Regions from separate parts of the Frischella perrara genome, predicted to be linked through region 1. Evidence: riboswitches for the same ligand, from Rfam matches in the RefSeq annotation. Region 1 holds a riboswitch; the other holds the start of a gene.
The links. A riboswitch is a leader RNA that binds a small molecule or an ion and turns the genes downstream of it on or off. The one in region 1 is predicted to bind thiamine pyrophosphate.
Positions count from the first base shown of each region.

Region 2: another riboswitch for thiamine pyrophosphate. It lies ahead of thiM (hydroxyethylthiazole kinase); the one in region 1 lies ahead of thiB (thiamine ABC transporter substrate binding subunit).

Region 1 is NZ_CP009056.1:1,393,593-1,400,522, reverse strand. Features, by position in the region: gene apt (adenine phosphoribosyltransferase) at 1-16, opposite strand, end outside; gene brnQ (branched-chain amino acid transport system II carrier protein) at 29-1,387, opposite strand; gene argS (arginine--tRNA ligase) at 1,733-3,469, opposite strand; TPP riboswitch at 3,588-3,711, shown strand; gene thiB (thiamine ABC transporter substrate binding subunit) at 3,783-4,781, shown strand; gene thiP (thiamine/thiamine pyrophosphate ABC transporter permease) at 4,757-6,334, shown strand; gene thiQ (thiamine ABC transporter ATP-binding protein ThiQ) at 6,331-6,930, shown strand, end outside.
Region 2 is NZ_CP009056.1:2,325,503-2,332,432, reverse strand. Features, by position in the region: gene FPB0191_RS11800 (SPOR domain-containing protein) at 1-49, opposite strand, end outside; gene aroK (shikimate kinase AroK) at 110-631, opposite strand; gene gutQ (arabinose-5-phosphate isomerase GutQ) at 856-1,833, opposite strand; TPP riboswitch at 2,022-2,131, shown strand; gene thiM (hydroxyethylthiazole kinase) at 2,172-2,972, shown strand; gene thiE (thiamine phosphate synthase) at 2,974-3,630, shown strand; gene thiD (bifunctional hydroxymethylpyrimidine kinase/phosphomethylpyrimidine kinase) at 3,627-4,418, shown strand; gene ubiD (4-hydroxy-3-polyprenylbenzoate decarboxylase) at 4,592-6,055, shown strand; gene FPB0191_RS10055 (hypothetical protein) at 6,371-6,930, shown strand, end outside.

The DNA of each region.
Region 1 (6,930 bases):
CTTGTTTATTTTGCATAGCTGATGTTCCTTAATTGCAAACCGTGTTTTGTTTGGCAAAACACTTAGCGACGATATAACCCAATATACCGCCAATAATAGCAGGTATTAACCACCCTATACCTTGTACATATAAAGGTATATATTTGCTAAACATAGCATTAATTAGATTAACAATATAGGCAATAGTGGGCATTTCTTCATGTAATGCCGTACCTGGTAATAGGGTAGTATTAATTACAGATAAAATACTAGTGAAAAGAGTAAAGTATATTGCACCAACATATACCGCTTTATACCCTTTAAACAAATTATGAGCAAAGGTTAAAATAATAAATACAATTGTCACCGGATAAATAATCGACAATACGGGTATAGAAAATGAAATAAGGGCATTAAGACCAATATTAGCAAAGAGGGCGCTGATGATAGTAAATAAGATGGCATATTTTTGATAGGATAATTTTGGATAGATTGATACTAAATAGTTAGCACAGGCATGGGTTAGTCCAATATTAGTTGTCATACATGCCACGGTTACCATTAAACCTAAAACCAAATTACCCCAACTACTAAAATAGTAAGTTGAAGTATGAGCTAAAACTTGCCCACCATTTTCTAGTACACCTAATTGAGAGACACTGGTTGCTCCCATATATGCCAATGAAATATAGAAAAACGCAAGAATTGAACCTGCAATTAATGTTGCTTTCAAACAACCCAACATAATTTTGCGTTTATCTTCGACACCTGATTGAATAATACCTTGTACAACAATAATACCAAATACTAGTGATGCTAAGGTATCCATTGTGAGATATCCTTCAGAAAAGCCAGTGAAAAAAGGAAAATCTTGGTAATTTTTTGTGACAGGTGGTAATGTTTCTCCCATTGGGAAAAATAATGCAGCTAAAATAAGAATAAGAATAAAACTAATCTTAATAGGTGTTAGAAATTTACCGACAATATCAATGAAATTATGCGGTTTAAGTGCTAGTAAGCAACAGATGCCATAAAATAGAACTGAAAAAATTGCTAAGGCCAGTGTGTAGTATTCTTCATTAACGAAAGGTTTAATACCAATCTCAAAAGACACACTACCTGTTCTTGGCATTGCGAATAATGGACCAATTGTTAAGTAAAGTGTTGTAGCAAAAATTAGGCCAAATATAGTTCCTGCTCGTTGCGTAATTTTAAGGCAGTCTTTTTCACCAGAAAAACCGACGGCAATGACACCTAATAATGGGAGTATTACCCCTGTAATAACAAATCCCCAAGAGGCAAGGGTAAAATGATCCCCCGACAATTGCCCAAGCATGACAGGAAAAATCAAATTTCCAGCACCAAAATAGAGTGCAAATAAGGCTATTCCTATAACAAAAATCCGCATATCATTCCTTTAAATTTAATTGTTTATCAAAAACCGGCTATTATATACTTGATGAGGCAATAATTGCAAAATTCCCCAAGTGTTAAAGCCTTCTCTTTGATATAAAACACAGTGAAAATAACCATTTATAAATTAGTATCACATACTTTTTTATCCATACCCAAATATTTAATTAAATATTTCAATAGGTTATGATTTGTTACTAATGAATGTTAATTATTTAATAGATATTGAATTACTGATACTTAATGAAGTGAACGGCAAGAATGAGTCAATAAATTTAAGCCTAATATGATCATTGCTCGACATTAGTCTTTACCGAGCAATGATTATATCAAAAGACTTTTACATCTTTTCTACAGTTTTAATGCCTAACATATCCAAGCCTGTTTTTAGGGTCTTAGCTGTAAGTGCAGCTAATTTTAAACGGCTTTGTTTTTCATTACTACTTTCCGCTGCTAAGATCGGACAGTTTTCATAAAAACTTGAAAATAATGTGGCAATGTCATACAAATAATTACACAAAATATGGGGTAAACCATCATTCGCTACTGTAACAATAGTTTCATCAAATTGTGCTAAACGAATCGCTAAAGAACGTTCTTTATCATGAACGAGTTCAATGTTACCGTTTAAATCACTATCAATTGCAAGTTCTGCTTTTCTAAATACAGATAGCACGCGGGTGTATGCATATTGTAAATAAGGTGCAGTGTTTCCATCAAATGAGAGCATATTATCCCAATCAAAGACATAATCCGTCGTGCGGTTTTTAGAGAGATCAGCATATTTCACAGCGCCAATTGCTACCGCATCCACTACTTCAGCCAATTCTTCATCGGTTAATTCCGTATTTTTATTTTTAATTAGATTTTGGGCTCGTTCAACCGCTTCATCTAATAAATCATTTAATTTGACAGTATCGCCTGAACGTGTTTTAAATGGTTTGCCATCTTTACCTAACATCATTCCAAACATATGATGCTCTAATTTTAAAGATTCTGGTATGTAATGTGCCTTATGTGCGATCATCCATACTTGTTCTAAATGTTGATGTTGACGTGAATCGGTATAATAGAGAATTCGTTCAGCATGAAGTTGTTCATAACGGTATTTAATGGCTGCAATATCAGTCGTAGCATAGAGATAACCACCATCACGTTTTTGAATGATTACTCCCATTGGCTCGCCTTCTTTGTTTTTAAATTCGTCTAAAAATACAACTAACGCGCCATCACTTTCTACCGCCAATCCTTGATTTTTAAGATCACTTACCACTTTAGGCAGTAATTCATTATAGATACTTTCACCCATTGTATCTTCAAGCGATAAAGTCACATTTAAACGTTTATAAGTTGCGATATTTTGTGTCATAGTTATATCGACTAATTTTCGCCACATAGCAAGACAATATTCGTCACCACCTTGAAGTTTTACAACATAATTACGGGCTTTTTCAGCAAACTGTTCATCCTCATCATAGTGTTTTTTAGCAGCACGATAGAATGATTCAAGATCAGCCAATGCCATATCATTAGCGTTTTCGTTTTGCATTTTTTCTAAATAGGCGATGAGCATACCAAATTGCGTACCCCAATCCCCAACATGATTAGCTCGAATAACATGATGACCTAAAAATGCTAATACTCGGACAGTTGCATCGCCAATAATTGTTGAACGTAAATGACCAACATGCATTTCTTTAGCAACATTTGGTGCTGAATAATCGACAACGACAGTTTGCCCTTTATTTGCTATTGTTAAATTTAATTTACTGTCTTTAAGTGCTAATTCATTCAAGTTAGCAATAAAGTCTGACTTTAGAAATATATTGATAAAGCCCGGTCCTGCAATTTCTATTTTATCTGCAATATCCTCAATAGCTAATTGAGCTACGACTTTTTCCGCTAATTGACGCGGGTTGATGCCCATTTTCTTGGCGACAGCCATAATACCATTAGCTTGATAGTCACCGAATTGCGCTTTGGCCGATTGCTTGATTAAAGCATCACATTCAGGTGGCGCACCGGCAGCAATCATGGCATGTTTAATTTTGTCAGATAATAAATTTTGAATATTCACAGAAAGTTACCTAATTATTGCAAAGTAAATTGGGCAATATAATACCTGTAAAGGATGGAATTGTCATGCTAACAATGTGTTAAGCGTTTACTTTATTAATAAATCAGCTAAAATAAAATTGTTCTCAACGGGGAGCTAATAACGAAAGTCAGCTGAGAGTTGTAATTCATTAGAAATGGAAAACATGACCCGTCGAACCTGAACCGGCTAATACCGGCGGAGGGATTGAGCTTATCAAAGATGTAATTATGCACCATCTTTATTCAACTCAAACCTTTTGTCTTTTACTGAAATGGCTACCATTGGAGGCAAAATGTTTCGTAATCTTACGATCTTATTTATTTCTTTATTATTTATCCCTTTAGTTATGGCAACGGAAGAAAAGAAACCGATTCTGACGGTTTATAGTTATAGTTCCTTCCAATCAAAATGGGGACCTGGTGATAAAATCAAACATGATTTTGAACAACAATGTGACTGTATTGTAAACATTGTTGGTGTCGGTGATGCCGTCACCCTAGTTAATCGACTGCGTTTAGAAGGAGCAAAGACAAAAGCGGATGTGATACTGGGTCTTGATACTAATTTAATCAGCACAGCTAAAAAAGCACAGTTAGTGCAACCACATCAAATCGCTAAACCCGCTAACCTAACAATTGATTGGTGGGATAATGATTTTATAGTATATGATTATGGTTATTTTGCTTTCATTTATAATCAAAATAAAATCAAGAATCCTCCAACAAGTTTAGATCAACTGATTCATAATCAACATAATTGGAAAATAGTTTATCAAGATCCAAGAACGAGTACGCCGGGTCTAGGTTTTTTGTTATGGATGAATAATGTTTATGGCGATAAAGTCAATCAAGCATGGCGAGATTTAAGCAAACATACTTTAACGGTAACCAAAGGTTGGAGTGAAGCTTACGGATTATTTTTAAAGGGGGAAGCTGATTTCGTCTTAAGTTATAGCACATCACCCACTGTTCACATTATTAATGATCACGATTATCAATATAAAGCCGCTATCTTTGATGAAGGCCATTATCGACAAATTGAAGTCGCAGCTTTAAGTCGTTACACAAAACAAACAACCTTAGCGAGAAAATTTTTGGCTTTTTTATTAACGCCAGAGGTGCAAAATCAATTTGTTGAAAAGAACTATATGTATCCATCAATTAAGATCGAATTACCCAATGCTTACAATGAAATAGAAACAGTGAAAAAATCGCTTTCTTTTACTGAGGATGAAGTGAGTAACAACCAAAAAGCATGGATTACACAATGGCAAAATTCCGTCAGTCAATAAGTGATTATTTACCTGGATCCTTGGCCGTTATTTTTGTTACTGTAGTAATAATTTGTGCCTTATTTACTTTATGGTTATTTGCTTATCAACAAGGAGAAAGTGAGGTTAGTCTAGATCCATATCTACAACATGTTTTGTTTTTTACTTTTTATCAAGCAATTATTTCAACATTGCTATCGCTTGCTTTAGCGGTAATCGTGGCAAAATCACTGCTTTCAATTAATTTTAAAGGTAAATCATTTTTATTAAATTGCTATTCATTGACTTTTGCACTGCCTTCGTTAGTGGTTATTACAGGTTTACTATCAGTTTATGGGACACAGGGCATTATTGCTAATATTTGCCATTATTTTGAACTTAATTATTCATTGTCACTATATGGTATTAAGGGTATTTTGATGGCACATGTTTTTTTTAACTTTCCTTTAGCAACCAAAATTTATTATCAGTCTTTGTTACTAATACCTAATGAGCAAAAGAAACTTGCCCAACAACTCAATTTTAATTTATGGCAATCTTTTAAATATCTTGAATGGCCTATAGTTGCCAAACAATTATTACCAATGGGCGGGTTAATATTCATGTTTTGCTTTTCAAGTTTTGCAACTGTTTTAACATTGGGCGGGAGTCCTAAATACACTACGATTGAGGTCGCAATTTATCAGGCAATACGAGACTTTGAATTATCCCAAGCCGTAATATTGTCTTTTGTGCAGCTATTATTTTGTATCGGATTTATGTTATTGCTAAGGTTACTTACTCCAAAACATTCCCCGCAGTTAATCGCTAATAAAGAGTATTATATTGCGAGAACATCTTTAGTAAAAAAAGGTATTGCTGTTATTGTGATCTTAATGAGTGCGGTCTATATACTCAGTCCTTTATTGGCGATCATTCTTGATACCATTTGTTATTTTTCTACTGAATTTATCTCATTTTCATTAATCCAATCATTATTAACATCATTTATTGTGGCATTATGTTCAGCCATATTAGCGATGATATTAGCGCTGTCGATTCTTTGGACTAATAGTCGTTTAAGGCTTGTTGGACATACATTAGTTAGTGATTATCTGCTATTTCTAGGATCATTGATTTTAGCTATACCTAATATGGTTTTATCAGTGGGTTGTTTTTTATTATTCATCAGTATGACTGATGTACCAGGTTTTATTTTTGTATTGGTTGTTGTAAGTAACGCTTTATTAGCATTGCCGTTCATTCTTAGGAATTTAGCTACTCCCTTAGTAGATTTAACTAAACGTTATCAATATTTAGCATTATCCTTAAATATCACGGGATTAAACTATTTATATATTGTTGAATTTAGGGCATTAAGACAATTATTTACCTATAGTTTCGCCTTTGCTTGTGTTATTTCATTGGGGGATTTTGGTATTATTGCGCTTTTCGGTAGTCAAGACTTTATGACTTTACCTTATTATCTTTTTGAATTAGTTTCACATTATCGTTATCAAGAAGCTTCATTTTCTGCGTTAATTTTATTAATTACTAGCTATTTATTAATTAACTCGTTTGAGAGAACCCCATGATTGAATTACAAAATGTGAACTACGCTTATCAAGAACAAATAATGAGATTTAATTTTACGGTTAAAAAAGGAGAAACTGTAACAATTTTAGGTCCTAGTGGAGCAGGTAAAAGTACATTATTAAATATCATTGCCGGTTTTATCATGCCTGATAATGGTCAAATTATCTTAAATAACAAAAATAACACAGAAATATCGCCAGCTAAAAGACCCGTAGCAATATTGTTTCAAGAAAATAATCTGTTTACTCATTTAACCGTTGAACAAAATCTTGCTCTAGGGTTAACACCAACGATGAAGCTAAATATTACTCAGCGCTTAAAACTTGATGCCATTGCAGAACGAATTGGATTAACCAATCATTTATCAAAATATCCGCAACAATTATCGGGTGGGCAACGCCAACGCGTTGCAATAGGGCGCTGCCTACTTATGCAACGACCAATTCTATTATTAGATGAACCGTTTTCTTCACTCGATCCAAAATTGAAAAAGGAAATGCATATTTTACTTAATGAAATTCAACATGAATACCAGTTGACTACACTTATGGTAACTCATCAGTTGGACGATATAAATAGTTATCAAAACCGTTGT
Region 2 (6,930 bases), 930 kb from region 1:
CTTCAGAGAAATAGCGATCTTCTTTATTGGTACGAATTGGATTATTCACAGCGCCTCCTGTTACTTACAATACATAGTTTTTACAACAATATAATTGCCAAGCAGGCAATTATATTTGTTCGATTTGCTCTATGATATAACTAGCTACACCTTTAGCACTTTGTTCATCCGTTTTTATTGTTATATCTGCTATCTCTTCATACAATGGGACACGTTCTTCTTCAAGTTCTTCATAACGTTCACGGAGTGTGTTGCCACCCTGTAATAATGGTCGACGTTTATCTTTCTGCGTCCGGGCCATTTGTTTTTCTATTGTAGTTTGTAAATAAACTACAATACCTCTTGCTGATAGGCGATTGCGTGTTTCTTTAGATAAGATTGAACCACCACCTGTGGCTAATACAACGCCTTGCTTCTCAGTCAATTCATTGATCACCTTCTCTTCTCTAGCACGAAAACCGTCTTCACCTTCTAAATCAAAGATCCATGCAATATCAGCTCCGGTACGTCTTTCAATTTCTTGATCGGAATCAAAAAAATCCATACCTAACTGTTGTGCGATCTGCCTACCAATAGTACTTTTACCTGCCCCCATTGGGCCAATCAAAAAGATATTCCGCTTCTCTGCCATTATAATTTCATCATCTGTGTTTGGTTAAACATGCTGACGATTCGTTTTATAGACATTGTCTGTGATTATAAAACAAACCGCAATACTCTTAGTCTCCGTCTAAAGACAAAATTTAGGGCGACAATTATCGCAGGAGATATAGCTATTTTGCAATAAAAAATTTCTGATTATTTATTTCAGTTATAAATAATATCAGCTTTCTCCAAATGAATACAGTTTTCATCCTAGGAAATACCAGCTTGATGTAAATCATGTATATTAATTGCGCCGACTAAGCAATCATTCTGATCGACGACGGGTGCAGCGGTAATATTATAATCGTTAAATACTTTTAACGCTTCAATGGCTTTCTTGTTTTCAGGAAGACGATAACCCGGTGATGTCATTACTTGGTTTATCGGATCATGTAATGTACCATTATTTAATAATAAACGACGCAAATCGCCATCGGTAAAGACTCCCTTAATATGATTATTTGCATCACACACTGCAATTAAACCTAATCCTGTGCGACTTAGTTCAAGCATTGCATCAAATACCGTTGCACTTTCAGCGATTTTAGGTATTCGCTCTCCGGTACGCATAACGTCTTTAACTCGGTTAAGTAATTTTGCACCTAAGCTACCGGCAGGGTGAGAACGGGCAAAATCTTCTTCATTAAATCCTCTCGCTCTCATGACAGCAATAGCAAGTGCATCGCCTATTAATAAAGTGTTAGTTGAACTGGAAGTTGGGGCTAATCCCATAGGGCAAGCTTCTTTCTCAATGCTAACGTCTAAAACTGTATTGGCTGCTTTAGCTAATGGCGATGTTTTACCACCAGTTATGGCAATTATCGGTACGTTCAGATCTTTTAATATAGGTAAAATAAAATTAAATTCATTTGCTCTACCTGAATAAGATATGAGAATGATTGTATCAGTGCTGTTGACCATACCTAAATCGCCATGCAATGCTTCTGATAAATGCATGAAAAATGATGGTGTGCCAGTACTTGCTAAGGATGCGGCAATTTTTTTTCCTATATGACCTGATTTGCCAACACCAGATACCACCACTTTGCCTTTTGTTGCCAAAATAAGTTCACAGGCTTGAATAAAATTATGATCAAGTCGATGTAATAGTTTTTGAGCTTCACTCAGTTCAGATTCAATTAGTTCACGTCCATATTGTAATAATTGCGCTTGCCTAGATGAATTCATATGTTTATTGATATTTAACTATTGAAATGTAATTAGTCTATCAATAATCATTTAAAAGTAAATAAACGATTAAACTGGTATTTGTAGTTATTTTATTTTATTAATAAAAAAGATTGTAAGTATAAGTTATAAGTGATTTTATGGTCTATTTGCTTGTTATGTAAATTGCATGCATAATAACCATTCACTGATTTGACTCGGGGTGTCATTTGCAATTTGGTTTTGCTAATGGCTGAGAATTTACCCGTTGAACCTGATCTGGGCTCATACCAGCGTAGGGAAGTCTCCGCTTTCTAGTTAGATAGCACCTTCTCTACCATTTTAAGTAAGGAGAAGGGATGTCTTTAACTACTACATTATTACTAGCTGAACAAGTTAGCCCATTTATAAAACATGTTCGTTCAAGTAACCCGTTGGTTCATTGTATAACTAATGATGTTGTGCAAAATTTCACTGCAAATATTTTATTAGCTATTGGAGCTTCACCTGCTATGGTCGTTGCTCAGGAGGAGGTGGCAGACTTTGTTAAAGTTACGGATAGTTTATTAATTAATGTTGGAACTATTGAAAAGTCTTCAGCCCAGAGCATGCTTCTTGCAGCTCGTACAGCTATGTTAGTTGATAAACCTTGGGTATTGGATCCGGTTGCTGTAGGTTCGGTATTAAAATTTCGTACGCAGGTTGTGCACTCATTATTATCTTATCATCCCACGGTCATTCGAGGTAATGCTGCCGAGATTATGGCACTAATTGGGCACAAAGCTCAATCAAAAGGTGTTGATAGTCAAGAATCTACTGAATCAGCATTGACAGCAGCTAAGACACTAGCAGATCAATATCAAACCATTGTCGCCGTTACTGGTGCTACAGATTATGTTACTGATGGAAAGCAGGTATATTCTATCGCAGGAGGAGATGTAGCGTTAACAAAAGTAACCGGAACGGGTTGCTCGCTGTCAGCGATGGTTGCAGCTTTCATTGCTAATTCATCCGATCGTTTATGTGCCGCAGCCTCAGCGTGTTATATGATGAAGAAGGCTGCCGAATTAGCTGATAAACAACAAGGTTTAGGCAGTTTTGCCGTTTCACTTTTAGATCAATTATCTTTGATGGAAAATATCGTTGTAAAAGAGAAATAATATGCAAAAGAAACTCGATTTATCTTTGTATTTAGTTTTAGACCCAGATTTATGTGGCGGAATCGATGGGATGGTTAATACAGTCAAGATTGCAGTGGATAATGGGGTGACCGTTGTGCAATTAAGATCAGAGCATGAATTCGATCGATTAGATTGGTATCGTGCTGCATTAGCCTTAAAAACAGTTCTTCAAGATACGCCGGTTCCATTAATAATTAATGATCATGTCGATATTGCTTTAGCGGTTGATGCTGATGGTGTACATGTTGGACAACGGGATTTACCCGTCGATGTTGCCCGTAAACTTATTGGTGTCGATAAATTTCTGGGATTATCTATTTCAAATCAACAACAACTTGAAAGGGTAAATTGGCAATACGTCGATTATTTAGGTATAGGTCCGGTTTTCCCTACCACAACTAAGCAAGATGCTGCCCCAGCCATAGAATTAGCAGAATTAGCTAAACTAAATCACCTAAAGCGTTGTCCCGCTGTTGCTATTGGTGGTATTAACTTACAAAACCTCACACCAATTTTAGAAATGGGAATTGAGGGAGTTGCTGTCGTGTCGGCAATCTGTGGTCAGCCGGATATAGCTCGATCAACAAAACAACTTGCTCATAAGATTAATCAAATTCAACAAGGAATAAACAGATGACGATCGCATTAACAATTGCCGGTTCTGATCCTAGTGGTGGCGCAGGAATACAGGCTGATTTAAAAACGTTTTCGGCATTAGGCGCATACGGTATGTCAGTGATAACGGCTCTTACGGCTCAAAGTACTCAAGGTGTTGCAGACGTTTTTGCTATACCTGCAAATTTTGTTAAACAACAATTCAATGTACTTATAGAAGATAGCCAGATTGACAGCCTAAAAATTGGTATGTTGATGAACAATGCAATCGTTACCGCGGTAGCTGAAATATTAGCTCAAAAACCTATTCCTTACATTGTATTAGATACCGTGATGGTAGCAAAAAGTGGACACGCTTTATTAAATCAAAAAGCAATTAAGGCGATTCGTGAGAAACTCCTACCTTATGCCACCTTAATTACACCTAATTTACCGGAAGCAGCAGCATTATTAAATTGCCCGGAAGCAACGAATGAAGAACAAATGCAACATCAAGGACAGGCGTTATTACAATTTGGTTGTCAAGCAGTACTGATTAAAGGTGGGCATTTACATGGCAGAGAGAGCACGGACTATTTAATTACTCATGATGAAATAGTTCGTTTTTCAAGTATAAGAGTGAATACAAAAAATACACATGGTACAGGCTGTACACTATCAGCAGCGATATCAGCATTGTTACCTAAAATGTCGTTAGTTGATGCGATTAGACAAGCAAAAGATTATTTAAATGGCGCAATTAAACAAGCAGATACTTTGCACATAGGTAAAGGTATTGGACCTACTCATCATTTCTACCGTTGGTGGTAATATTTTGCAATTGTCTGTATTAAAACATATTAAATTAAACAGTAAAGTGCTAATTAAGAAAGCGTTATCCGTAAACACTGGATATACGCTATATTGTCTGGTCTTAAATACCTGATGGTGAATTATAATAATCACGTTATAATCATCCCTAGATGTCAATGTTTGAGATGCTCATGAAATATACAGATTTAAGAGATTATATTGCCCAACTCGAAAAACAGGGTGAATTAAAACGTATAAGCTATCCAATCAATCCGCATTTAGAAATGACGGAAATTGCTGATCGTGTTCTACGGCAAGGCGGTCCAGCTTTGTTATTTGAAAATCCAATTGGTTATAATATGCCTGTATTGTGTAACTTATTTGGAACGCCCAAACGAGTCGCAATGGGGATGGGGAGAGATGATATTTCAGCTTTGCGTGAAGTCGGTCATTTATTGGCTTTTTTACGTGAACCAGAGCCGCCAAAAGGAATTCGAGGTTTTTTCTCTGAATTGCCAAAATATAAACAAGTTTTAAATATGCCGGTTAAGCAGCGTTCTTCAGCACCGTGTCAGGAAATCATTATACAAAATGATGACGTTGATTTAACACAAATTCCTATCATGCACTGCTGGCCAGATGATGTTGCACCATTAATAACATGGGGATTAACAATTACAAAAGGTCCTAATAAAGATCGGCAAAATCTAGGGGTATATCGTTTGCAACGACTGGCTAAAAATAAGTTAATTATGCGCTGGTTGGCTCATCGTGGTGGTGCATTGGATTTTCAAGAATGGAAGACTGCAAAACCGGGTGAAAAGTTCCCGGTTGCTATTGCATTAGGGGCAGACCCGGCCACTATTTTAGCCGCAGTCACACCTGTACCCGATACCTTGTCAGAATTTGCGTTTGCCGGATTACTACGGGGGCATCGAAGTGAAGTGGTTAGCGCTTTATCATGTGATTTACTTGTCCCCGCTAGTGCAGAAATTGTATTAGAAGGTTATATTGATCCGCAAGAGACAGCATTAGAAGGTCCATACGGTGATCATACCGGATATTATAATGAAGTTGAGCGTTTCCCCGTTTTTACCGTTACTCACATCACACGTCGCAAAGATGCTATTTATCACTCAACTTATACTGGTCGTCCACCTGATGAACCAGCCGTAATGGGTTTAGCACTTAATGAAGTGTTTATTCCGATTTTACAAAAGCAATTTCCTGAAATCATTGATTTTTATTTACCACCAGAAGGATGCTCTTACCGTATTGCGGTCGTCACTATCAAGAAACAATATGCTGGACATGCTAAACGAATTATGATGGGAGTGTGGTCTTATTTACGGCAATTTATGTATACGAAGTTTGTAATTGTCTGTGATGATGATATTAATGCACGCGATTGGAAAGATGTGATGTGGGCAATTTCTACTCGTATGGATCCGAAACGAGATGTTACCTTTATTGAAAATACACCGATAGATTACCTCGACTTTGCCTCGCCTATTTCTGGATTAGGGTCAAAAATGGGATTAGATGCGACAAATAAATGGGCAGGTGAAACTACAAGAGAATGGGGAAATGTAATCAAAAAAGATGCAAAAGTTGTTGAGCACATTGATACCATTTGGCATGAGTTAGGTCTTTAATTTCAATCCAATAATTAATATTAAATAATACTATAAACAAAGGATCAAAGTGATGACTTTGATCTTTTTTATGTGTTGTTATATTAATTTCAAAATTAATAAATAGCATTTTATGTTACACAAATCATAAAACAACCTAAGTTGTTATTTTTATTGATATTTTTTATTAATCATTTATAATGTGATCTATATCAAAAATTAGCAGTATTGATGCTCTATTCTAATAAGAATTCTTTTCATTTCAGTATGTTAGTTATGTTTTTTGGTTACTTAATCTATTAGGCATTAGTCTTGATTGGTTTAGCGGGGAAAATTATGAAAAGAAGAGGTGCGGTGAATATTAAGCGCACAGGTAACAGGTTGGTTATGAGTAATATGCAGCATCATCTAGAATATACTTCTTCATGTCGGAAATTATTATTAATTTTAGCATTAATTTTTTCTACCGGCGCTTTCTTATGTTCTTATAGTCGTGCAAGTTTATCAATAGCGACTATCAATACAATTCAAGGTGAAGCACCACAAATTCTTGATACAACCGATGCAAAAGTTTTGCAAGGTATTTATTTCAATTTAAAATTATCAGATGATAAAAATTTAGCGATCACTCCAAACCAAAATAGAATATTAAATATTGCCTATAATACCTCACCAAGTGATTATTCTTTTGGTGTTAATCTGCCAACATTATCGAATGATGATATTTTGGATAATGATGGTGATTATTTAGCTAATACAAATAATTTAGTTATTGATAATATTACGTCTGAGTGGCGTGATGCTAGTGATAACGTCATTGATCCAAATTCAAAAACTTGGTTAGGTAGTAATGTATGTAATGCGGAATCCTATAGAGGAGATTCTTCTGTAAAAGT